DNA from 3 places in the Mesorhizobium sp. WSM4850 genome. Region 1 is predicted to be linked to each of the others. Evidence: predicted binding sites of a transcription regulator. Region 1 holds the regulator's gene; each other region holds the start of a gene.

What was found. Region 1 encodes PhoB, which activates phosphate uptake and scavenging genes when phosphate is short. Its sites were predicted from a motif close to TGTCATNNANCTGTCAT; they were not measured.
Region 2: the regulator PhoB is predicted to act here: its motif matches at 2,055-2,071, upstream of AC0L2Z_RS22290 (esterase-like activity of phytase family protein).
Region 3: the regulator PhoB is predicted to act here: its motif matches at 3,008-3,024, upstream of AC0L2Z_RS03455 (PhoX family protein).

What each region holds. Positions count from the first base shown of each region.
Region 1 is NZ_JBVVPV010000014.1:69,051-76,414, reverse strand. Features, by position in the region: gene pstC (phosphate ABC transporter permease subunit PstC) at 75-1,463, shown strand; gene pstA (phosphate ABC transporter permease PstA) at 1,456-3,069, shown strand; gene pstB (phosphate ABC transporter ATP-binding protein PstB) at 3,082-3,897, shown strand; gene phoU (phosphate signaling complex protein PhoU) at 3,933-4,640, shown strand; gene phoB (phosphate regulon transcriptional regulator PhoB) at 4,657-5,346, shown strand; gene AC0L2Z_RS15945 (ROK family protein) at 5,615-6,862, opposite strand; gene xylF (D-xylose ABC transporter substrate-binding protein) at 7,129-7,364, shown strand, end outside.
Region 2 is NZ_JBVVPV010000026.1:16,217-23,580, forward strand. Features, by position in the region: gene AC0L2Z_RS22290 (esterase-like activity of phytase family protein) at 1-1,995, opposite strand, end outside; gene AC0L2Z_RS22295 (glycoside hydrolase family 25 protein) at 2,146-3,162, opposite strand; gene AC0L2Z_RS22300 (hypothetical protein) at 3,379-3,627, opposite strand; gene AC0L2Z_RS22305 (GFA family protein) at 3,796-4,200, opposite strand; gene AC0L2Z_RS22310 (alpha/beta fold hydrolase) at 4,387-5,343, opposite strand; gene AC0L2Z_RS22315 (SRPBCC family protein) at 5,370-5,855, opposite strand; gene AC0L2Z_RS22320 (ParB N-terminal domain-containing protein) at 5,993-6,241, opposite strand; gene AC0L2Z_RS22325 (N,N-dimethylformamidase beta subunit family domain-containing protein) at 6,398-7,364, shown strand, end outside.
Region 3 is NZ_JBVVPV010000002.1:90,941-98,304, reverse strand. Features, by position in the region: gene AC0L2Z_RS03465 (MarR family winged helix-turn-helix transcriptional regulator) at 1-183, shown strand, start outside; gene AC0L2Z_RS03460 (GNAT family N-acetyltransferase) at 180-860, shown strand; gene AC0L2Z_RS03455 (PhoX family protein) at 951-2,939, opposite strand; gene AC0L2Z_RS03450 (hypothetical protein) at 3,144-3,482, shown strand; gene AC0L2Z_RS03445 (phosphatase PAP2 family protein) at 3,601-4,302, shown strand; gene AC0L2Z_RS03440 (helix-turn-helix domain-containing protein) at 4,502-4,771, shown strand; gene AC0L2Z_RS03435 (SulP family inorganic anion transporter) at 4,894-6,615, shown strand; gene AC0L2Z_RS03430 (CHAD domain-containing protein) at 6,661-7,364, opposite strand, start outside.

The DNA of each region.
Region 1 (7,364 bases):
GCACAAAGCGCGGGACCATAGGTCCCGTGCTTTGAGCCGGTGAATGACCGGCGGTCGAGGGGACGTCCCGAATCATGGTCGGTTATCTCGTTGTTCTTCTGTTGGTTCTGGCCGCAGCGGCCTATTGGATAGGCCGGACCCGCGCCATTGCCAGTGTCAATGGCGACGTTGCGCGATTGCATTCGCTGCCTGGCCAGCATGGCATGTTTCTGGCGCTTTTTGCTGCCGGTCCCGCGCTGCTTGCGATCGTGTTGTGGTCGCTGGTGACGCCGGGAATTGAATCGTCGATCATTGCCGACCGCTTCGCCTCCGAGTTGTCGGGAATGGGCGTCCCGCAGGTCGAAGCTTTCATCCGCGACGCTCGCGCGATGGCCTTTGGCGGGCTTGTCGGCTTCGCCGACCCCACGAAAGAGGCGGCCGCCGCCCTCTACAAATCGGTCCATGCGACCAGCACCTGGATCATCTGGACCGTCGCACTCGTGCTTTCCGCGTCCGGATTTTACTGGGCCTATTCACGCATCGCACAGGCCTACCGGGCGCGCCACGTGGTCGAGCGCGTTCTTCGCGCATTCTTGATCGCCTGTTCGGTGGTCGCGATCCTGACGACGATCGGCATCGTCCTGTCGCTTATCTTCGAGTCGCTGCGGTTCTTCCAACAGGTGCCGTTCTACAAGTTCCTGTTCGGCACGCATTGGTCGCCGCAGAGCGCCTTCACCGGCGCGGGAGCGGAGGCCGGGGCGGTCAACGAGGACATTTTTGGCATGGTGCCGCTCTTTGCCGGCACGTTGCTCATCACCTTCATCGCCATGCTTGTGGCTGCGCCTATCGGGCTGATGGCGGCGATCTACCTTTCGGATTACGCCTCCAAAAGCGTCCGCGCGGTCGCAAAGCCGGTTCTGGAAATCCTCGCCGGCATTCCGACCGTCGTCTACGGCTTCTTCGCCGCGCTGACGGTTGCGCCCTACTTCCGCGGTATCGGCGAAAGCCTGGGCCTCAACGTCGCGTCTGAATCCGCGCTCGCCGCAGGCGTGGTCATGGGTATCATGATCATTCCCTTCGTTTCCTCGCTTTCCGACGATGTGATCAACGCCGTTCCGCAATCCCTGAGAGACGGTTCTGCCGGCCTCGGCGCGACCAAGTCGGAAACCATCCGCAAGGTGGTCCTTCCCGCTGCCCTTCCGGGCATCGTTTCGGCGATGCTGCTTGCCGTCAGCCGCGCAATCGGCGAAACGATGATCGTGGTCATGGCGGCGGGGCTGGCGGCAAACCTCACGGCAAATCCGCTCGAAGCGGTCACCACCGTGACCGTGCAGATCGTGACGCTGCTGGTGGGCGACCAGGAGTTCGACAGCGCCAAGACGCTTGCAGCCTTCGCACTCGGCCTGGTGCTGTTCTGCATCACGCTTACCCTCAACATCGTCGCTTTGCGCGTCGTCCAGAAATACCGAGAGCAATATGACTGATGCGATCTCGTCATTCGGCGCCGTCGGACGGCCGGTCAGCATTCATACCGACGATGCCGCGAAGGCGCGGCTGAAGGGCCGCTACCGCACGGAAAAATGGTTCAAATGGCTCGGCGCCGCAGCTGTCGCGTTGGCCGGCTTGTTCCTTGTGCTGCTCCTGTCGACGATCGTCACGCAGGCGATTCCGGCGCTGCGGCAGAACTACGTGACGCTGCCGATCGATCTTTCAGCGGCCAAGGTCGACCCGGCGAAACTCGATGAGGTGAACTACGACGCCATCGCTCAGGAAGCGCTTACGGCAAAATTTCCGGATGTGACGAGCCGCCAGGACAAGCGCCTGCTGCGCGGGCTGATTTCCACCGGCACAGGCGTGTTCCTGCGCAAGGATATTGCGGCTGATCCGGGGATGCTCGGAGGAACGGTGGACTATGCGGTTCCACTTGACGATTTTGCCGACCTCTATCTCAAGGGTTTGCTTGCCGACGTCGGTTCGGACGAAGCGATTTCGACAAGCGTCGCGCCTTCGGGAACCAGCGGCGACATCGATCTGACCTTCGGCGACGATGCCATGCTGGCGCTGGCGCGCGGCCATGGTGCGACCGAGGGCGAAAACGGCATGTTTACGCTGACGAGCGGCGCGTCGTCGCTGCTGGTCGCGTTCAATGGCGGCACGGTCAAGCTGACCTCGCTGTCGCCTGCGGCCAACGGCACGGTGATCGCAAAAGGCACGGTGATCGAGGCGCTGGACAGCACGGCGCCCGCCGCGAGCGGCCAGGCATTCCTGCGCGTCATCGAGACGCCGGAAGCATCGCGAAAGATTTCGGACAAGGTGATCGTCTGGCTCGACACGCTGAAGAGCGCCGGCCTGATCGAAAGCCGGTTCAACTCGATCTTCTTCTTCACCGGCGCAAGCCGCGAGCCGGAATTGGCCGGTGTCTGGGGCGCGGTCGTCGGATCGTTCCTGACCATGATCGTAACCCTCGCCATCGCCTTCCCGATCGGCGTTTCAGCGGCGATCTATCTTGAGGAATTTGCGCCCAAGAACCGGCTGACGACGATGATCGAAGTCAATATCAACAATCTGGCGGCGGTGCCTTCGATCGTCTTCGGCCTGCTTGGACTTGCCGTATTCCTGAATTTCTTCGGCATGCCGCGCTCAGCCCCGGTGGTCGGCGGCATGGTGCTGGCGCTGATGACCCTGCCGATCATCATTATCGCCTCGCGCGCTTCGCTGCGCGCCGTGCCGCCTTCGATCCGCGAGGCGGCGCTTGGCATCGGAGCGTCCAAGGTCCAGACCGTATTCCATCACGTCCTGCCACTGGCGATGCCGGGCATCATGACCGGCACCATCCTCGGAATGGCGCATGCGCTCGGCGAAACCGCGCCGTTGCTGATGATCGGCATGGTCGCCTTCATCGTCGACATTCCCGGCGGCTTCACCGATCCCGCGACGATCCTGCCGGTGCAGATTTTCATGTGGGCGGATTTCCCGGAAGCGGGGTTCCAGCAGAAGACTTCGGCGGCGATTTTGATTTTGCTGGTGTTTTTGGTCATCATGAATGCCATCGCGGTGATACTGCGCAGGCGCTTCGAGCGGCGCTGGTAAGGAGTAGAGGATATGAACATCATGACGGAAGCCGGCGTCGAGCAGAAACTGAGCAGCGCAACCAACGCCCCTTCGATCAAGATGAAGGGCGAAAAGGTCTCCGTTCACTACGGCGAGAAGCGAGCTCTGTTCGACGTCGATCTCGATGTCCGCGAGCATCAGGTGACGGCGTTGATCGGGCCATCGGGCTGTGGCAAGTCGACGTTCCTGCGTTGCCTGAACCGAATGAACGACACCATCGATATCGCGCGGGTGAGCGGCAAGATCACGCTCGACGGCGAGGACGTCTACGATCCGAAAATCGATGTCGTCGAGTTGCGAGCTCGCGTCGGCATGGTATTCCAGAAGCCGAACCCGTTTCCGAAGTCGATCTACGAAAACGTCGCCTACGGTCCGCGCATTCACGGCCTGGCCAGGACCAAGGCCGAGTTGGACGGCATCGTCGAATCGAGCCTGAAGAAGGCCGGCCTGTTCAACGAGGTCAAGGATCGCCTACTCGAGTCGGGTACTGGCCTGTCCGGCGGACAGCAGCAGCGCCTGTGCATCGCGCGCGCCATCGCCGTGTCGCCGGAAGTGATCCTGATGGACGAGCCCTGTTCGGCGCTCGATCCGATCGCCACCGCCCGCGTCGAGGAACTGATCGACGAACTGCGCCAGAACTATACGATCGTCATCGTCACCCATTCGATGCAGCAGGCGGCGCGCGTGTCGCAACGCACGGCGATGTTCCATCTCGGCTATCTGGTCGAGGAGGGCGCGACCGACAAGATGTTCACCAACCCCGACGACAAGCGCACCCAGGACTACATCACCGGCCGGTTCGGCTGAGCGGTCCGGCGAATTTCGAACACGAGGACAGCACCATGGGTGAACACACCGTCGCATCTTTCGACGAGGAACTGGAGCACATCGACCGGCTGATCCGCGACATGGACGAGCTCGCCGCCGCAATGGTAGCGGCCTCGATCCGCGCGCTGCTTGCGTCGGACAATGCGATGGCGCAGCGCGTCGTCTCGGACGACGCCATCATGGATGCGCGGCAGCGCGAACTCGATGACAGCGCCATCACGCTGATCGCCAAGCGGCAGCCGATGGCGCAGGATCTGCGCGCCGTGGTTGGCGCAATCCGCATGGCTGGCGATCTCGAGCGCATCGGCGATCTGGCCAAGAACATAGCCAAGCGGGTCAGCGCAGTCGGGCAGAGCGCGACGCCGCGGAATCTGTCGCACGGTATCGATGCGATGGCGGATCTCGTTCTTGTGCAGCTGCGCGGCGTGGTCGAGCACTATGTGTCGCGCGATGCCGGCGCGTTGAAGGAACTGCGCGCCGACGACCAGAAGATCGACGTGAAATACACGGCGGTTTTTCGCGAGCTCCTGACCTACATGATGGAGGATCCGCGCAACATCACCGCCTGCACGCACCTTCTGTTCTGCGCCAAGAATCTCGAGCGTATCGGCGATCACGTCACCAACATCGCCGAAAACGCCTACTTTGTCGTGACCGGGCAGCAATTGCCGGCGGATCGCCCGAAGCTCGACGAAACGACGATGTCGGCGCCGGCGACATGACAGGAGTGACCGGCCGATGATCGCGCCGCGCATCATGGTGGTGGAGGATGAAGAGCCGCTGGGCGTCCTCCTCCGTTATAATCTGGAATCCGAAGGCTATCAGGTCGAGGTGGTGACGCGCGGCGACGAGGCCGAAATCCGGCTGCAGGAAAACGTGCCCGATCTTTTGGTGCTCGACTGGATGGTGCCGGCGGTTTCCGGCATCGAGCTTTGCCGGCGGCTTCGGGTGCGCCCCGAAACCGAGCGGCTGCCGATCATCATGCTGACCGCGCGCGGCGAGGAGAGCGACCGGGTGCGCGGCCTTTCGACCGGAGCCGACGACTATCTGGTCAAGCCGTTCTCGACACCGGAATTCATGGCCAGGGTCAAGGCGCTGCTGCGCCGCGCCAAGCCGGAAGTGCTGTCCAGCGTGCTCAAGGTCGGCGACATCATGCTCGATCGTGAATCGCACCGGGTCTATCGCAAGAAGAGCGAGATCCGGCTCGGGCCGACCGAATTCCGGCTGCTCGAATTCATGATGCGCCACCCGGGCCGGGTCTTCTCGCGCAGTCAGTTGCTCGACAATGTCTGGGGCGAGACGATCTACATCGACGAGCGCACGGTGGACGTCCATGTCGGCCGGTTGCGCAAGGCGGTCAACAATGGTCGCATGCCCGATGTCATCCGAACCATCCGCGGCGCCGGCTATGCGATCAGGGAAGACTAGCTAGGGATGTGCTGATATTCAGGTGATGCCGGCCTGCGAACGGCTGATACCGCGCTTACCTACAGCGCCGCGCGCCCTGTTGGGCACGCAAAGGACGCTGTAGAACTTTGATTTTGCGCACGACCTTTCCGAAATCGATCTCGATTTCGGGGTCATGCGCGGGCTCACGTACCCAAAAGTACGCTCCGCTCCGGTTCTCGGAACCCACCATTCTCGACTCGGCCTGACCTGAATCTCAACACACCCCAAGTCGCGACCCGGGAATCCTTCAAGCCACGTTCTTTCCGACCGAGCCGGCTCGTGCCTGGATGCTCGGCGCGAAAATCTCCTGGTCGACGAAGCTTAGCGCCCGCATGGCACAGCCTTCGCGGATCAGCGGCAACTCGTTCGGCTCGGTGTCGAAGGAAATCGAACCCGAATGCTGGCCGCCGGCGGTCTGGGCGATGGCCTCGCGCAGGGCCGGCTCGATCAGGTCGAAGGCGGCAGCGCTGGCGCCGACCATGGCCACCGGCGCCGGATCGATCAGCGCAAACAGGCTGCCGAGCCCGAAGCCGAGCGCCTCGCCGGCCTTGCGGTAGGCTTCGCGCTCCGGTCCGTCCATCTCGCGCGCCCGGGCCGCCAAGGCCCGCATCTCGGCGTCGCTGACATCGGCGACCGGCTCGGCGTTGTCGCTCAATTGCCTTGCATTGCGCCAGATGGCGTAGTTGCCGGCATAAGCCTCGACGCAGCCGCGCCGCCCGCAGCGGCAAAGCGCGCCGCCCGGCCGATGGATCATGTGGCCGAATTCGCCGCCTGAGGAGTGGGTGCCGGTGAACAGCTCGCCCTTCAGCACCAGCCCCATACCGATGCCGTGCGAGAGCAGGATGGCGATGAAATCGTCGCGGTAGCGATCCGGGTGGCGCCAGCGCAGCGCCACGGCCATCATGTTGCAGTCGTTCTCCATGATGGCCGGGATGCCGAACTCGCGTTCCAGAATGTCGGCGAAGGCGATGTTCGTCTGCGGCGTGATCGGCGACCACAACATGGCGCGCGCGTGGGAATCGGTGATGCCCTGGATCGCCAGCGCGATGCGGGCGACACTTTGGACATCGAGGTCGGGATCTTCGAGCCGGCGCCGGACGATGGCGACACATTCGCCGATCAGCGCGTCACGCGACATGGTCAGCGTGTCCAGCCGGCGCTGTTCCTCGGCGACCACTTGTCCGGCATAATCGATGACGGCGACCGACAGGAAATTCAGCGACAACACGACGGCCAACACCGCAGCGGCTTGCGGATTGAGGCTGAGGCCGACCTGCGGCCGGCCGCGTTTCAGCGAAACCGTCTCGCTCGCCTTGCTCTCGGCCAGGATGCCTTCCTGGATCAGGTCGGCAGAGATCGCCGATATGGTCGAATGGCTGAGGCCGGTGGTCGCGGCGATCTCGGTCCGCGACGGCTGGCCTGCCCGGCGCACGGCCGAAATCACCATCGCCCGGTTGCGCCGGCGCAGATCGTCATGACGGATTCCCACCGACATTTTTTGTTTCCTCCTCATCGCCGCGGCCGCTCATGAATCGGAAGCCGTCGGTAATGTCCGACAAATACTGGCAGAAGCGGAGGGGGCTGTCATTATTTATTCCGAGCCTCGAAAAAAGCCCGACAGGACGTCAAAATCCATCAGAATTGGTGTTGACAGTGCTTCGGCGTTGGACCAGTATTTTTTCGAGGCTCGAAAAAATAGGAGCCTTTGTGCCGGCCTTCGGGCCAGTTGGTCGCGCCCTACGCGGCGCAGGGAGGAATATCATGAAGAGATTCGCAGCCGCCATTCTGGCGGGGGTCGCCATGTCGCTGACGCTCGCGTCGGCCGCGCAGGCCAAGGACAAGGTCATTGGCGTTTCGTGGTCGAACTTCCAGGAAGAGCGTTGGAAGACCGACGAAGCCGCCATGAAGGCGGCGATCGAGGCCGCCGGCGACAAATATATTTCCGCTGACGCACAGTCCAATCCCGGCAAGCAGCTGACCGACGTCGAAAGCCTGAT
Region 2 (7,364 bases), on a different contig from region 1:
GTCGCCGCCGAGCTTGGCCGGCTTGAAGGCATCGAGCACCACCGAATAGATGCGCTTCACCTTGGCCAGGTCGCCGATCTGGTTGTCGCGTTCGAGGATGTAGAGCTTGCCGTCATGCGCGGTGATCTCCGACAGGCCCATCCAGCCAGCTTCGGTCGCTTCGAGCGGGTAGCGCACAGCCGACCATTCCTTGGCCTTCGGCTTGTAGGCCAAAAGCTTGACCTGGCCCTTCGGATCGTCGGCCCATTCGCGTTGCACGGCCATCACCAGCGTCAGGTCGTCGCCCTCGCCGATCGCGGTGATGCCTTCGAGACCGAAGCGGGTCTGGTGGGCGAGCAGTTCCATCGGGAAGCCGATTTCCTGCTTGATCACACCCTTGTCGTCGACGCGCAGGATGGCGTGCGGGACGAGCTTTGCCGGATCGCCTTCATTGGCCAGCCAGAAGCCGCCTTCACCGTCGGCGACAAGACCTTCGATGTCGATCTTCTGTGCAGGATGGCCATCACGCGTGACGATGGTCTTGCCGGTGATCAGTGCCGGGGTCTGGGTGGCATCGACCTCGAAGATCGAGGGCGCGTCGGCGTAGAACGAGTCCGAGGCAGCGAACAGCCTGCCGGCAGCGTCGCCGGCAGCGAGCGCCGAAAGCGCGCCCCAGCCGAGCGGCGTGCCGTCTGCCGTGAGCTTTGCCGTGATCATCGGGTAAGTGGCGGAGCCTTCGGAGCGCTCATAAATCATCACGTGCGAGCGGGCGAGCCCGTCCTCGACCAGGTCGGCCTCGTTGGCGGTAACCAGGAGATTGCGCGACGGGATCGCGACCAGGCCTTCCGGGCCGATGCCGGACGGCAGGATCTGGGCGAACTGAGGCTCCGCACCGGTGTCCTTGTAGACGCCGACAACGGAGCCACGCTCCGAAGCGACGAACAGCAGCCTGTCCTCGCCGAACGTGCCGGTCTCGAGACCTTCCGGCTCGACACCCTTCTTGTTGCGGTCGTCGGGATAATGGCCGGCATTGGCGACCTGGTGCTCGAAGGACGAACCGGATTCGTAGAGGACCTCGCCCTTCTTGCTGAAGATCGTGAAACCGCGCGAGCCGCCCTTGTAGTCGCCTTCGTTGGCGACGACGAGGCGGTCATTGTCGAGCCATTTCACGGCGTCGGGCTCGCGCGCGACGTTTTCCATTTTGCCATCGAACGACAAGGCGCCGTTCTTCTTGGTGTCGATCTTGTCCAGCGTGGCGGAGCCTGCGGAGAAGTGGGTGACGATCGCGCCGGTTTCGGCGTTGACGATGGCGATGTGGTTGTTTTCCTGCAGCGTGACCGCTATCTCGCCGGCCTCGTTGAAGGCGACGAATTCCGGCTCCGGATCTTCCCCAGCGACTTCGGCAATGCCCGCCAGGTTGACGGTCTTCATCGTCGCGCAATCAGGCTGGCTTTCGGCAAGCGTGAAAATCCTAAGGTCGCCTGCCGGCATCTGCGGAATTTCTCCGTCGTTCAGATCCTCGTCGCGCTCGTTCTCGATGGCGATGGCCAAAAACTTGCCGTCCTTGCTGAACGCCAGCGAGTCCGGCTGGCCGCCGAGGTCGCAAGTGCCTTCGATCGCCTTGGAGGCAAGGTCGATAACGGTGAGGTTGCCCGAAGGCCTGGCTTTGCTTTCCGACGTGTTGACGCCGGCCAGCACCTTGCCGCCGATGACCACAACCGAGGTCGGCTCGCCTGCTATCTTGACGATGCCGCCGGCCTTGGGCGCCTTGGGATCGGCGATGTCGATGAAGCCGACAGCACCGAGCGGGCTATCGGAATAAACCAGCGTCATGCCGTTTTCGCTCGCCGTGATGATCTCGGACGAAGTCGGCGTGGTGTTCTCGACGTTTCCCGGCAGGTTACCAGCGACTGCGAAGCTCGCGACCCGGTTGAACATCATGTCGGCATGGGCCGGCAGCGAAACCGAGGCAGCAAGCGCTGCCGTCAGGACGAAAAGCGCGGAATGGCGGGGCACGGGTGGCGTCTCCTGTTCGAATGGAAGCCACCTGATTGCGGGAACGACATTTCAATGCGATGACGGAACGATGACACTTCCGCGACAGGCGGCCAGGTCCGTCGATATTCACCTCATGCTGGTCTGCAAATGGACACTTTGTTCGGCCGCCTACTCCGCCTCGGCCACCATCTGCCGCCCGCCAACCCAGTTCCGCCAGGCTCTCTCGTCGCCGTGGAAGACGTTGAGGTCGATGCGGCCCCTCACCCCATGCGACAGGCCGGAGCCGGAATACTGCCAGAACACCCATTTGCGGCCGGGATAGACCTTTGACGGGTGCTGTGCCACCGCGCGCAGCCAGAATGGATAGTCCAGAAATGCGCCTCTGAGATTGTCGCGGTAGAAATCAGGCGCGGTGTAGATGATGGGCCGCTGGCCGTAGTGGCGCTCGAGCTTGTCCATGAAGACCTGCATCTTCTCCAGCACCTTTTGCCGCGTCGGCCGCCGCTTGCAGCTGGATTCGCCGTTCCACTCGACATCGATCACCGGCGGCAAGGCGCCCTCGACCCTCGGCACGTTGCGGATGAACCAGTCGGCCTGCTCACCAGCAGTGCGGCACCAGTAGAAGAAATGGTAGGCGCCGCGCTTCAGGCCGGCGGCGTCGGCATTGCGCCAGTTCTTCATGAACATCGGATCAAGATGATCGCCGCCATCGGTCGCCTTGATGTAGGCGAAGTTCGCGCCCTGCGCGCGCAGCTTCGCCCAGTTCACGTTGCCTTGCCAGCGCGAGACGTCGACGCCGTGAATGGCGAGGTGTCTGGGCGATGCCCTGCCGAAATTGATCGGCTTGGCGTCACGAAAACGATAGCGCTGGACCGGCTCGGCGAGCATCGGTGCTGCCCGTGCCAGCCGATTCGGCGCCACCAGGGCAATCGGCTCGAGGGGTGGCTCGATGCTTTCGGCAGGCTCCGGAGTGGCCATCGCCACAGTCTGCTCCGTCGCCTCCTCCTGCGCGAAGTCGGGTTCGACATCGGCAGCGCCGACCGACGCCACCGGCGCGGGCGGCCGCACAACCGAACTGGTCGTCTCGCTGGACGGCACTTGCAGCGCGTCGACGCCGGACGTGGACGTGCAGCCGGCAAGGCAAAGTGACGCGATCGAGAAGATGACGACGCCTGGTAACCGCATCTGGACCTGTACGCAGAACACAACAGACCGAGGGCAAGACAACGCCGCCGGACAAACCAGTCCGGATTACTAACAAGAAATTACCAACAAAGTTTGAATCAAATTGTTAGGGCAGAGGGGCTGGGTAAGGCGCTCGCTCTATCACCGTAGCGGTGAGAGCCTGGAAACGCCGCAGGACCGAAGGCGCGCGAAGGATCGCCGACGCCAGGCCGCTGCTTAGCCGCACAACCACAGATTGTGGCAGCTCTCGGCTACCATATGAGCGGGCGGGACGGAGCGGTCGGTGCCAAGGCGATCGGAGTTTGGGCGATCGGTGACGGGATTGACCGACGCATCGTCATCCCGGCGAACCTTTTCTTCAAGCAGCGAGCGAAGCTCGGCCGGCTGCACGCGGTCACGCTCCATCACCAGCTTGACCATCGGATCGCTCAAAAGCTCATCCAGGGTGTTAATTCTGTCGTTCATCCGTCGCCTCCTTCGACTGCCGACCCGCAGGCAATAGATAGGCGGCAATGATGGCTCGCCAATGACGCTTTGCCGACTATCTCGTGCCCCGGACGAAAAAATTTGGGCACGCCTTGTGCTTGATTTCGCCTGCGCTTCGGTTCGCCTGTGCTTCAGTTCGCATGTACTTCAATTCGCCTGTGCTTCAATTCGGCGGTGGGCGCCTTCATATTGCGGCAGTCCGTCGTCGAGCTGTACCCAGGGCTGCTTCGAGGCGGTCCAGATATGCATCTGCGGCTTGAACATGGAAGGATCGTCGAGCGAGCCGGAGGTGATGCCGGCGGAGTCGCGCCGGGAAAATATCGTCGTGCCGCAGCCCGGGCAGAAGCCGCGCTTGAGATCGGGCGAGGAATTCACCGTCGCCACCGGCCCGTCGATGGTCACGTCGTCGATGCGGAACAGCACGCGGGCGTTGAAGGCCGCGCCCAGCGCCTTCTGGCAAAGCCGGCAATGGCAGGCGCGCTCGTTGATCGGCGCGGCCTCGGTGCGGTAGCGCACTGCCCCGCACAGGCAGCCACCCTGATATTTCGCCATTGCCTTAGCCCGTCTTCTGAAGATTGGCAGGAAGGTAGCTGCCGGGATAGGAGCGTCAATTGAAAAGCTTTGATGGCGCCATCTGTTGGCGTGATGCGGCAGGCCGAATGTACGATCAGGCGCGATGCGCAACGAGCGTCGCCGGCCATCTCGCGGGAGGACGGCCGGCAGGCAGTTGTCAGGCGGTCAGTGCGTTTCTCTGACGATCTCGTCCCAGGTCTTGACCTTGGTCTCGCCATTGAGGAAGGGCAGTGCGGCGGCCACCAGTTCCGGCGCGAAAAACACGTCGTAGTGGGTGCGGTTCGGCAGGATGGCCAAGCGGTTCTGCGACAGGTTCTCGCGCATCCAGCCGGCGTCCTTCAGCCCGCCGCCGAGCATCTGATAGAACTTGATCTCATGCTCGGGCCGGTACATGTCGCTGTCGCCAAATATCAGCATGACCGGCATCTTCAGCTTCGCCACGGCGGCGGAGTAGTCGTAGTCCTTGCGCATATGGGCGCCCAGCTGGTCGAGCAGTTTTGGAAAATCCTGCGGGCGCGGCGCGACCGCCACGTAGGATTTGTACATCGGCGTGTCCTTCATCATGTCGGCCATCGCGGCGCCGACCTGCGCCTGCTGAGTACGCATGTCGGCATAGAAGCCGTCCGAGGCATACCCGGTCGAGACCAGCACCAGCCGGCGCACTGTCTCGGGATGCTGGGCGGCCATGCGGAAGGCAACGCCGCCGCCCAGCGAATAACCCATGACGTCGACTTTGTCGTAGCCGAGCGCCTTGACGATCGCCGCCATGTCGTCGCCCATCACCTCAAGGCTCAACGGCCGATCGCCGAGCGCGGTGCGGCCGTGACCATGCAGGTCGACGCCGATGACGGTGCGGCTTTCGGCAAGCTTCGGCAGGATCGGCGCGAACATGTCTGTGGTGCCGAGACCACCATGGAGCAGAATCAGCGGCTCGCCCCGGCCATAGACGGCGTAATAATAATTCAGGCCGTTGATCGGCAGCAGGCCGGATTTCGCCAGCTTGGGCATGGCTTTCGTTTCGCTGGTCATGGACGGCTTTACGTCCTCGGCATTGCTGTCGCCCGGCGCGGCGAAGAGCGCCGCGGCCGAGGCGAAAATGGCGAAAAACATCGATCTGGACATGTCGGTCTCCTTGCGTCCCGCCGATATCAAAGCCGCTTGGCGACTTCTTCGAGCTGGTCGGCGCACTGGCCCCAGCCCTCGTGAAAGCCCATCTTCTCGTGCTCTTCGCGGTCAGTGACCGACCAATGCGCAACCCGGGCGATGTAGCGGGTCTTGCCCTCGCCTTCATCCTCAAAGGTCAGCACGACCGTCATGAACGGCTTTTCGGACGGCTCCCAGGCCTTTGTGTAGGCGTCGGTGAGAACGATCTTTTTGCCCGGCACGACTTCGAGGAAGACCCCGGGGTTCGGGAATTCGTTGCCGTCGGGACCGGCCATCACAACCAGGCTGGAGCCGCCGGTGCGTACGTCCATTTCGGCGCGCGGCGTCGTCCACGGCTTTGGCGCGAACCATTGCGTCACGAGCTTCGGCTCGGTCCAGCAGCGATAGACGTTCTCGCGCGGCGCATCGATGATGCGGGCGAGAACCAGTTCACGGTCGGAACTGGGGGCGATGTCGAGCTTGGTCGTCATGATGGTCTCCTCACTTGCTTGCAAAAGGATTGCTTGAATGCCGGTTTCCGTCTCAAGGACGAGTGGGCAACGCGCAGCCCGACACGGTTTCGCGAAAAACTTCGCCAGGCCGATTCCGGCGGACGCCGAATGAGAGCTTAGTGGCGCTTGGCTTGCACCAGATAGGCTTCGATCTCGGTCTCGCCGAGCCACTTCGCCGCTTCCAGCCGGTGCAGGCCTTCAACCAGGATATGGCGCTTGCCGTCGTGGCGCACCTGGATCGGCGTCTTCATGCCGTTTTCCAGAATGTCCTCGGCCAGATGCCGAACGGTCTCGGGATGCAGCGTCTTCCTGCGCGCGGTCGGCACGTAGATGTCGTCCACCCTGACCTTTTGCACTCTCAGCATGTCGGCTCCCGCGGCGGAAAAGGCCGCCTTTTGAGAGATAGTCGGTTTGACAGGCAAGGCCAAGGCCGGCTGTCAGCTATCGCTGGCCCGATCGTTTCCGATTGACGCTTGCCGAGCAGATGGCCGAAATGGCGATCTTCGATCATGCCGGTAGCCATGACTGACTTGCCGACCGAATTCCCCGATTTCGGACTGACGCCCCACCCGCGCCGGCAAGCGGTGCGCGGCCACTACTGGGAGTGGCCGGGCATGGACGGCGAACATGGCGAGATCTGGTGCTACAGCGACCGTTTCTCATACCGTCGGGGCGAGACGGTGACGCTGCATGTCAGCTCGACGGCCTCCAGCTTCAGCATGGCGATCGTCCGCGACGGCGGCATCGAGACGAAAATGTTCGAGAAGGCCGGGATCGCGGCACGCTGGCAGGATACACCCGACCAATGTTCGGTCCTAGGCTGCGACTGGGACGCGTCGTTTGAATTCCGCGTCGGCGACGACTGGCCGTCCGGGGCCTATCGCGTCACGCTGACGGCGGATGGCCGCGATGGCAAGCCGGTCCGCTGCCACCATCTTTTCATCGTTACCCCGCAGCCCGGCAAGAAACGGGGTCGTGTGCTGCAGGTCGCCGCTACCGGCACCTGGCTTGCCTACAACACCTGGGGCGGCTCCAATCATTACGAAGGCATCACCGGCCCGAACCGCGACCAGTATGCCCCAATGGTGTCGACGCAGCGGCCATGGTGCCGCGGCTTTGTTGTCCTGCCGAAGGAGGCGCCGCGCGTGCCGCTCGAGGTCGCCGTGGCGCCCAAAACCGTGCCGCGCTATCCGCATATGGAATGGGCATTCGCCACCGGCCATTCGAAGAAATACGCCTCGTCGGGCTGGGCAAGCTATGACAGCCACTTCTTTCGTTTTGCAGAGCGTGCCGCCTATGCGGTCGACCTTGCCAGCCAGCACGAATTGCATTTCTCGCCCGAAATCCTCGACGACTACGACTGCGTCGTCTTCGTCGGCCATGACGAATACTGGACCTGGGAGATGCGCGACGCTGTCGACGCCTATGTCGAGCGCGGCGGCCATGCGGCGCGCTTCGCCGGCAATTTCATGTGGCAGACCAGACTGG
Region 3 (7,364 bases), on a different contig from region 1:
CACGGCCAGCGGCTGGCCGATATTGCAAAGCACGACGTCTGGCCGCGCATCGAGAATGCCGTCGCGGATCTGTGCGCGGATCTTTCTGGGCCGCTTCTTGATCAGCTGGCCGCCATCGAGGACGGCCTCGCCGCGGCGCCTCTCGACCGTCGTGTAAAGAAGCCGGAAGGTGCCGCGCAATGAAACACCTGCTTGACCGTCCCGTGTGGAGCGCGCTTCGGACGCGACACCACGCCTTCGCGCAAGGTGACGACCTCGCCATGCGGTATCGGCCCTCGATAGCTCCGTTCGCTGCCAGTGCCGCGGACGATGCGGAAAGCCTGCAGGCGCTCGGAAAACTTGTCTCCCCAGGCGAGAGTGCGATCCTGCTTCAGGTGGACGCCATTGCTCTGCCCGCGGAACTTTCGGCGACTTCGACCGCGCCCGGGGTTCAGATGATTGCCGAGCGGCCATTGCAGATGGTCTCCGACGAGCGCGTGCAACGTCTGACGCGGGACGATGCAGCTGAGATGCTCGCCTTGGCATTGGTGACCAAGCCCGGCCCATTCACGCTCGAAGCCTTGAGCCTCGGCGATTTTTGGGGTGTGAAGATCGAGGGCCGACTTGCGGCGATGGCCGGCGAACGCATGAAGCAACCCGGCTATACCGAACTTAGCGGGGTGTGCTCACATCCGGAATTTCGAGGCGGTGGCCTGGGCAGGCTGCTGTCGCTGTTCGTGGCAAACCGGATAGCGGCGCGCGGCGAAGTTCCCTATCTCCACGCCTATGCCAGCAACACCACGGCCATAGGATTATACGAGTCCATTGGCTTCAGGTTGAGAAGCATGATGAACGTGGCCGTGGTTCAGCGCGCCGAATGAGCCCATCAGGCGCATTCCCGCGCATCAGGAAAAGGAAGGATTTCGTATCGACGAAATCCTTCCTTGGCGCTGCTAGCGCCTTGCGGCGATTCAGACCGCGATCTTGCCACCGCCCTGTTTGGTGATGGCGACGACCGACGGCCGCACCGGCATATCGGGCTTGAAGTCAGGCCAGCGGGTCGACGGGTCCTCGTAGTAAGAGGGACGGCCAAAAGCCTCCCAGTCTTCGCCGCCATCGGCCGGATGCTGAACCGCGACGAAGGCGGTCTGGTCGTCGGGCGTGAATAGCGGGCCGCACATTTCGGCGCCGATCGGCACGCGGAAGAACAGTTTCGAGGTCGCCCGCGCCTCGCCTTCGGTGTCGACCGCCCACAGGCCATCGGTGCGGCCGGTCGCCTTCGGGCCCTGGCCATCGGTCGAGACCCAAAGCCGGCCGGCCGAATCGATGGCGCAATTATCCGGCATGCCGAACCAGCCATTGGCGGTGGTTGCGGTCGAGAAGGTGGCGCCAACTTCGGCCACTGAGGGATCGCCGCATTTCAACAGCACTTCCCACTTGCCCTTGGCGGCAGTGAAATCGCCACCGTCCTCGACGATCTCGATGATATGGCCGAAGGCGTTTTCGGCGCGCGGATTGGCGGCGTCGACCTGGTCCGTCTTGCGCTTCGAATTGTTGGTCAGCATGACGTAGACCTTGCCAGTCGTCGGATTGGGCTGGATGTCCTCGGGGCGATCCATCTTGGTGGCACCGAGCAGATCGGCGGCACGGCGCGTCTCGATCAGCACGTCGGCCTGGCTGGCAAAGCCGTTCTCCGCCGTCAGCGGGCCCTGGCCGAAGACGATGGGCAGCCATTCGATCGACCCGTCCTCGGCGAATTTGGCGACGTAGAGCGTGCCGTCGTCGAGGAGATCCATGTTGGCGGCGCGGTCCTCGGCGTTGAACTTGCCGGCCGTGACGAATTTATAGACATAGTCGAAGCGTTCGTCGTCGCCGAGATAGAAAACGACACGGCCATCCTTGGCGACGATCGATTCAGCGCCCTCATGCTTGAAGCGGCCCATGGCAGTGCGCTTCCTCGGCACCGAGGTCGGATCGTTGACGTCGACCTCAACAATCCAGCCGAAGCGATTCGGCTCGTTCGGCTCCTTGCCGATGTCGAAGCGATCGTAATGCGCAGCCCATTCATAGGCGCCTTCGGGAATACCCAGGCGCTTGTAGTTGGTGGCTTCCTTGTGGCCTTCCGGCAGCTCGCCCGAGAAATAGCCGTGTATGTTTTCCTCGGCCATGACGTAGGTGCCCCAGGGCGTGACGCCGCCGGCACAATTGTTGACAGTGCCGATGACCTTCGTGCCGGTCGGATCGGCACTGGTCTTGACGCGGTCGTGGCCGGCGACGGGGCCGGACAGTGCCATCTCGGTGTTGGCGGTGATGCGGCGGTTGAGCTTGCCGTCGCGCACCACCTGCCATTTGCCTGATGCCTTGCGGATTTCGACGATGGTGCCGCCATGCGCGGCTATCTCGATATCGACCTGTTCCTTGCTCAGTGGGGCCTGCTTGGCCTCGCCATCGACGATGCTGACAAGGCCCGGGAACATCAGATGCGGATTGGTGTACTCGTGGTTGACCACCAGCAGGCCGTGCTCGGCCGAGCCGTCTATCGGGAGATAGCCGACATAGTCGTTGTTGTAGCCAAACTGTCTTTCCTGGGCCTGCGCCGACTGTTTTGTCGGATCAAATTCCGGCGAATCGGCAAACAGCGGATCGCCCCAGCGCAACAGCACGTCGGCGTCGTAGCCGGCAGCGACATGGTGCTTGTCGTCGACGCCTGCCTCGACCTCGTCGAAACTGAAGACCGAGCCGCCGCCGGCGCGGGCATCGTCGGCGAGGATCAGCGCGAGCGGGCTGACGGTGGCGGCGATGGCGGTTGCCGCGAGCGATCCCTGCAGAAAGCCACGGCGCGAGAATCGCGCGGCGATGATTTCGCCCATCGTCTGGTTGTCAGTGGGATTGGTTCCTGGCCCATCGTTTTCCTCGAGCAGGCTGGTGCGGAAATGGGCGTCGGGGCGATGTTCAGTCATGGGGGCGTGCCTCTGGCTCTTTGGGATGGCTGGAGCGTGTTGCTTGACTGACCGCGTATCGCCAGCAGATCACAGTTTGATGACGTTGCCGACCAATTTCCAGCCCGATTTCATGTCTTTGATCAGGCCGCTTGACCGCGACCGACGCTTCCGAAACAAGATCTGCGGCAGGCGCGCAAGCACGGCGTCGGGAGGAACAAAAAAGTGAGTTTCTGGGGACTGGGGCAGCTCGGCATTTCGACAGTGATCTTCCTGCTGGCGGCGACGGCGGCCAAGCAATGGGGGCTGGCGCCGAGCCTCGGCAAGATCGTTCTGACTCTGGCGCTCTATTCAGCGGGCAATCTGATCATGCTGAGGCTGATCCGTGAATTCGGCATGTCGGTGTCGTTCAGCCTGTCGGCGGTGATCCAGCTGGTGTCGGTGAACGTGGTGGCACTGGTGTTCTTCGGCGAGCGCGTCAATTCGTTGCAGGCGACCGGCATCGTGCTCGCCGTCGCAGCGGTGGCGCTGATCACGCTCGGACCCTATCTGCAAAAACTGTAGTTGCGCATGACCCCGAAAATCGGAAACGATTTCGGAAAGGATCATGCGCCAAATCAAAGTGCTACAGCGTCCTTTGCGCGTCCAAAAGGACGCGCGGCGCTGTAAGACGATTGGCCCGATGAAGAATACCGCAAACAAGCTGCTCAACTGGATCGAATTCCCGGTGCTTTTGGCCGGACTGGTCATCGCTGGCGGGCTGTGGGGGTTCGAGGAACTGATGGAGGTGGCGCGGGACACCACGCCGCACGCCTTCGACACGGAAATTATGCTCGCCTTCCGTGAAGCGGGCCAGCCCGACAATCCGATCGGACCGCTATGGCTGGAAGGGGCGATGCGCGACATTACCAGCCTCGGCAGCGCCATCGTGCTCGGGCTGATCACAGTGGCGGTGATCGTCTATCTGCTGCTGATCCACAAGCCGGGAGCAGCGTTTCTGGTCTTCGTCGCGGTGGCGGGCGGGCAGGCCCTGTCGAGCACGCTGAAGCTAGGAATCGATCGGCCGCGCCCCGACCTGGTCTCGCATCTCGCCGACGTGGCGACGCTTTCGTTTCCAAGCGGCCATGCGATGCTGTCGGCGGTGACATATTTGACGCTGGGCAGCATGGCGTCGCGTTTCCTGCCTGGGCGAACGACCAAGATCTATGTGCTGGCACTTGCCGTGCTGACAGCACTGCTCGTCGGCATCAGCCGCGTCTATCTCGGCGTTCATTGGCCATCGGACGTGCTGGCCGGCTGGTGCGCCGGCTTCGCCTGGGCGATGCTGTGCTGGCTGGTCGCATGGGCGTTCCAGCGATGGCGCGGGCAGACCGCCGGCGCCTGAACCGCCCGTTCCGAACGACGCTGCGCCAATTCTCCTCTAAGTTGCGGCGGCTGGGGCGTGCTGGCCCAGCGGGCGCGCAGGCTCGCCAAGATGCAAACGGCCTGGTGTGCACATGTCTGACATGTGCATGATGATGCTTGATCCATCACAATGATGGTATTATACATGGAATGCAGACTCAGACGGGGGTTTTTAGCCGATGATCACTGCCGCGCAGATGCGCGCCGCAAGGGCTCTGGCCGGCATCGATCAGAAGACGCTCGCCGAGCGCGCCGGGGTTTCGCTTCCAACCATTCAGCGCATGGAAGCGAGCGACGGCGTGGTCAGGGGCGTGGTCGATACGCTGATGAAGGTCATCCAGGCCCTCGACCGGGCCGGCGTGGAGCTGATCGGCGAGAACCAGGCCAGCGAGCGCGGCGGCAGGGGGGTGCGCCTCAAGCCGGTCGTGCCGCAGAACCCGCCAGGCTGAGCCGAAATAGAGTCGCGACGGCGACCGCCGACAGTCCTGCCGACGATCCCGCCGCCTGCTTGGTTTTATGCGTGGCCGCTGTGCACTTTTTGGCGGCATGCATCAGGAGCGGAAGGCAGTCCATGCATCGAACCCAGCGGGCAATTCATCAACCGGCGCAGCCGACATTTTCCGAACTGTTCACGCCGAAGCTGGCGACGGTGCTGCGCGAAGGCTACACATCAGAGCACTTCAAGGCCGATGCCATCGCCGGACTGACCGTGGCCATCGTGGCGCTGCCGCTGTCGATGGCGATCGCGATCGCATCGGGCGTGTCTCCGGAGCGCGGGCTCTACACTTCCATCATTGGCGGTTTCCTCGTCTCGGCTCTGGGCGGCAGCCGTTTCCAGATCGGCGGGCCGGCGGGCGCCTTTATCGTGCTGATGGCGGCAACCGTGGCACGGGTCGGCGTCGACGGGTTGCTGCTGGCGACGATGATGGCCGGCGTCTTGCTGCTCGTCATCGGCTACCTCAGGCTTGGCACCTACATCAAATTCATTCCTTATCCGGTGACCGTCGGCTTCACCGCCGGCATCGCCATCATCATCTTCTCCGGCCAGATCGTCGAGCTGTTCGGGCTAAAACTCGCCGGCAAAGAACCTGGACCGCTGGTGCCGAAGCTGATGGCGATCGGCGAGGCGGCCGGCACGATCAATCTCGCCGCCACCTTCGTCGCTCTGCTGACCATCGTCGCCATTGCCCTGATGAAACGGTGGCGGCCGAAATGGCCCGCCATGCTGATCGCCATCGGTCTGGCGTCGCTTGTCGTGGCGCTGTTTTCTCTGCCTGCCGAAACGATCGGCACGCGCTTCGGCGGTATCCCGCGCAGCCTGCAAATGCCGGCCTTTCCGCCGATCAGCTTCGGCAGGATGATCGACGTCCTGCCGGACGCCCTAGCCTTTGCGCTGCTCGGCGCGATCGAATCGCTGCTGTCGGCGGTGGTCGCCGACGGCATGACAGGAAGGCGGCACCGCTCCAACTGCGAACTCGTGGCGCAAGGCTTCGCCAACATCGCGTCCGCCCTGTTCGGCGGCATCTGCACCACCGGCACCCTAGCCCGCACCGCGACCAATGTGCGAGCCGGCGCGCATGGACCGGTCTCGGGCATGATCCACTCGGCCCTCCTGCTTGCCCTGATGCTGGTGGCGGCGCCGCTGGCCAGCTACATCCCGCTTGCAGCCCTTGCCGGCGTGCTGGCGGTGGTGTGCTGGAACATGTTCGAGAAGCAGGCCTTTGCCACGCTGCTGCGTGCCTCGCGCGGCGACGCGCTGGTGCTGATGGCGACTTTCCTGATCGTCATCTTCCGTGATCTCACCGAAGGCATCGTCGTCGGCTTCGCGCTGGGCTCGATCCTGTTCATCGACCGCATGGCCAAGAGCATTGCGGTTGAGCCGGATCAGGGACTGGTGCAGGACGATGTCGCCGACAGAACCGGCGCCGCCAGCGCATACGATTCCAGCGAGGCCAGCGATGCCGACACCGTCGTCTACCGGATTTCCGGCGCCTTCTTCTTCGGCGCCGCCTCGACCGTCGCCACGGTGCTGGACCGCATCGCCGACCAGCGCAAGAACTTCATCCTCGACTGCTCGGCCGTGCCATTCTTCGATTCAACGGCGGCCAACGTCATCGAGAGCGCTGCCCACAAGGCGAGGCGCGCCGGCGTGCGCTTCATCATATCAGGCGCTTCGCCGCAGACACGCCGCATGCTGATCAACCACGGCGTCAAACGGCCGCTGGTGACATACGCCGCCTCGATCAGGGACGCGCGAGCGCAGTTGAAGAATGCCGCGCCGGGAGAGGTCTAACCCTCTCCTCATCGTCAGCGATGTCGGACGGACGCAAGCACCGCGTCAGGCAGCGGCGCCGGGCGCGCTGGCGTCTTCGTGCGGCGCGGCGGCCAGATCGGTGCGCGCCTTGCGCGCGAGTTTTTTTGTCGAGCGCCTGGGCCTGTCGCCGAACAGATCGGCTGCCGCCGCAAGACAGGTCTTTTTCAGGCTTTTCTCCGAGCGCTTCAACAGCTTGCTCAGCCGTCGCGTTTCCTGGGGAGAGCCGAGCGGCCGGTCGTGGGCCTCGAGAAGCGTGCGCAAGACGAACACATCATGCAGTTCGCCCAGCTTTTCGCCAAGTTCGTCGACCGCCTTGCGCCGTGCCTTGATCGGCGTCGGCCACAGCCTTCCAAGCAGCGACAGATGCATGCCGTGAGTCTTTGCCGCCTTGCGCAGATCATGGAAATCGTCGGCATCACCGCGGGAGCCCGCCTTGTCCAGCGCCTTTCTGGCGCGACGCAGAGTGATGCGGGCGCCTTCGGCAAGCACGTCGGCGGCCTGTTCGGGCTGGTCGGGCAAGACCAGAGTATCGATGCGGCTGATGCCATCCTCGCAAGCGGCAGTCGCGGCAGCTATCGCGGCGCCGAGGCCAACTCCACCATGCAATTGGTGCTGGCGCGCCACCAGCGTGTCGCGAACGGCATCGAGACCGCCGCCGGCGCTTTGCTCGGGAAAGTTTTTTGCCAGCCGGTCGATGGTTTCAACCAGCGCGGTCGCCTCGCGCGGGC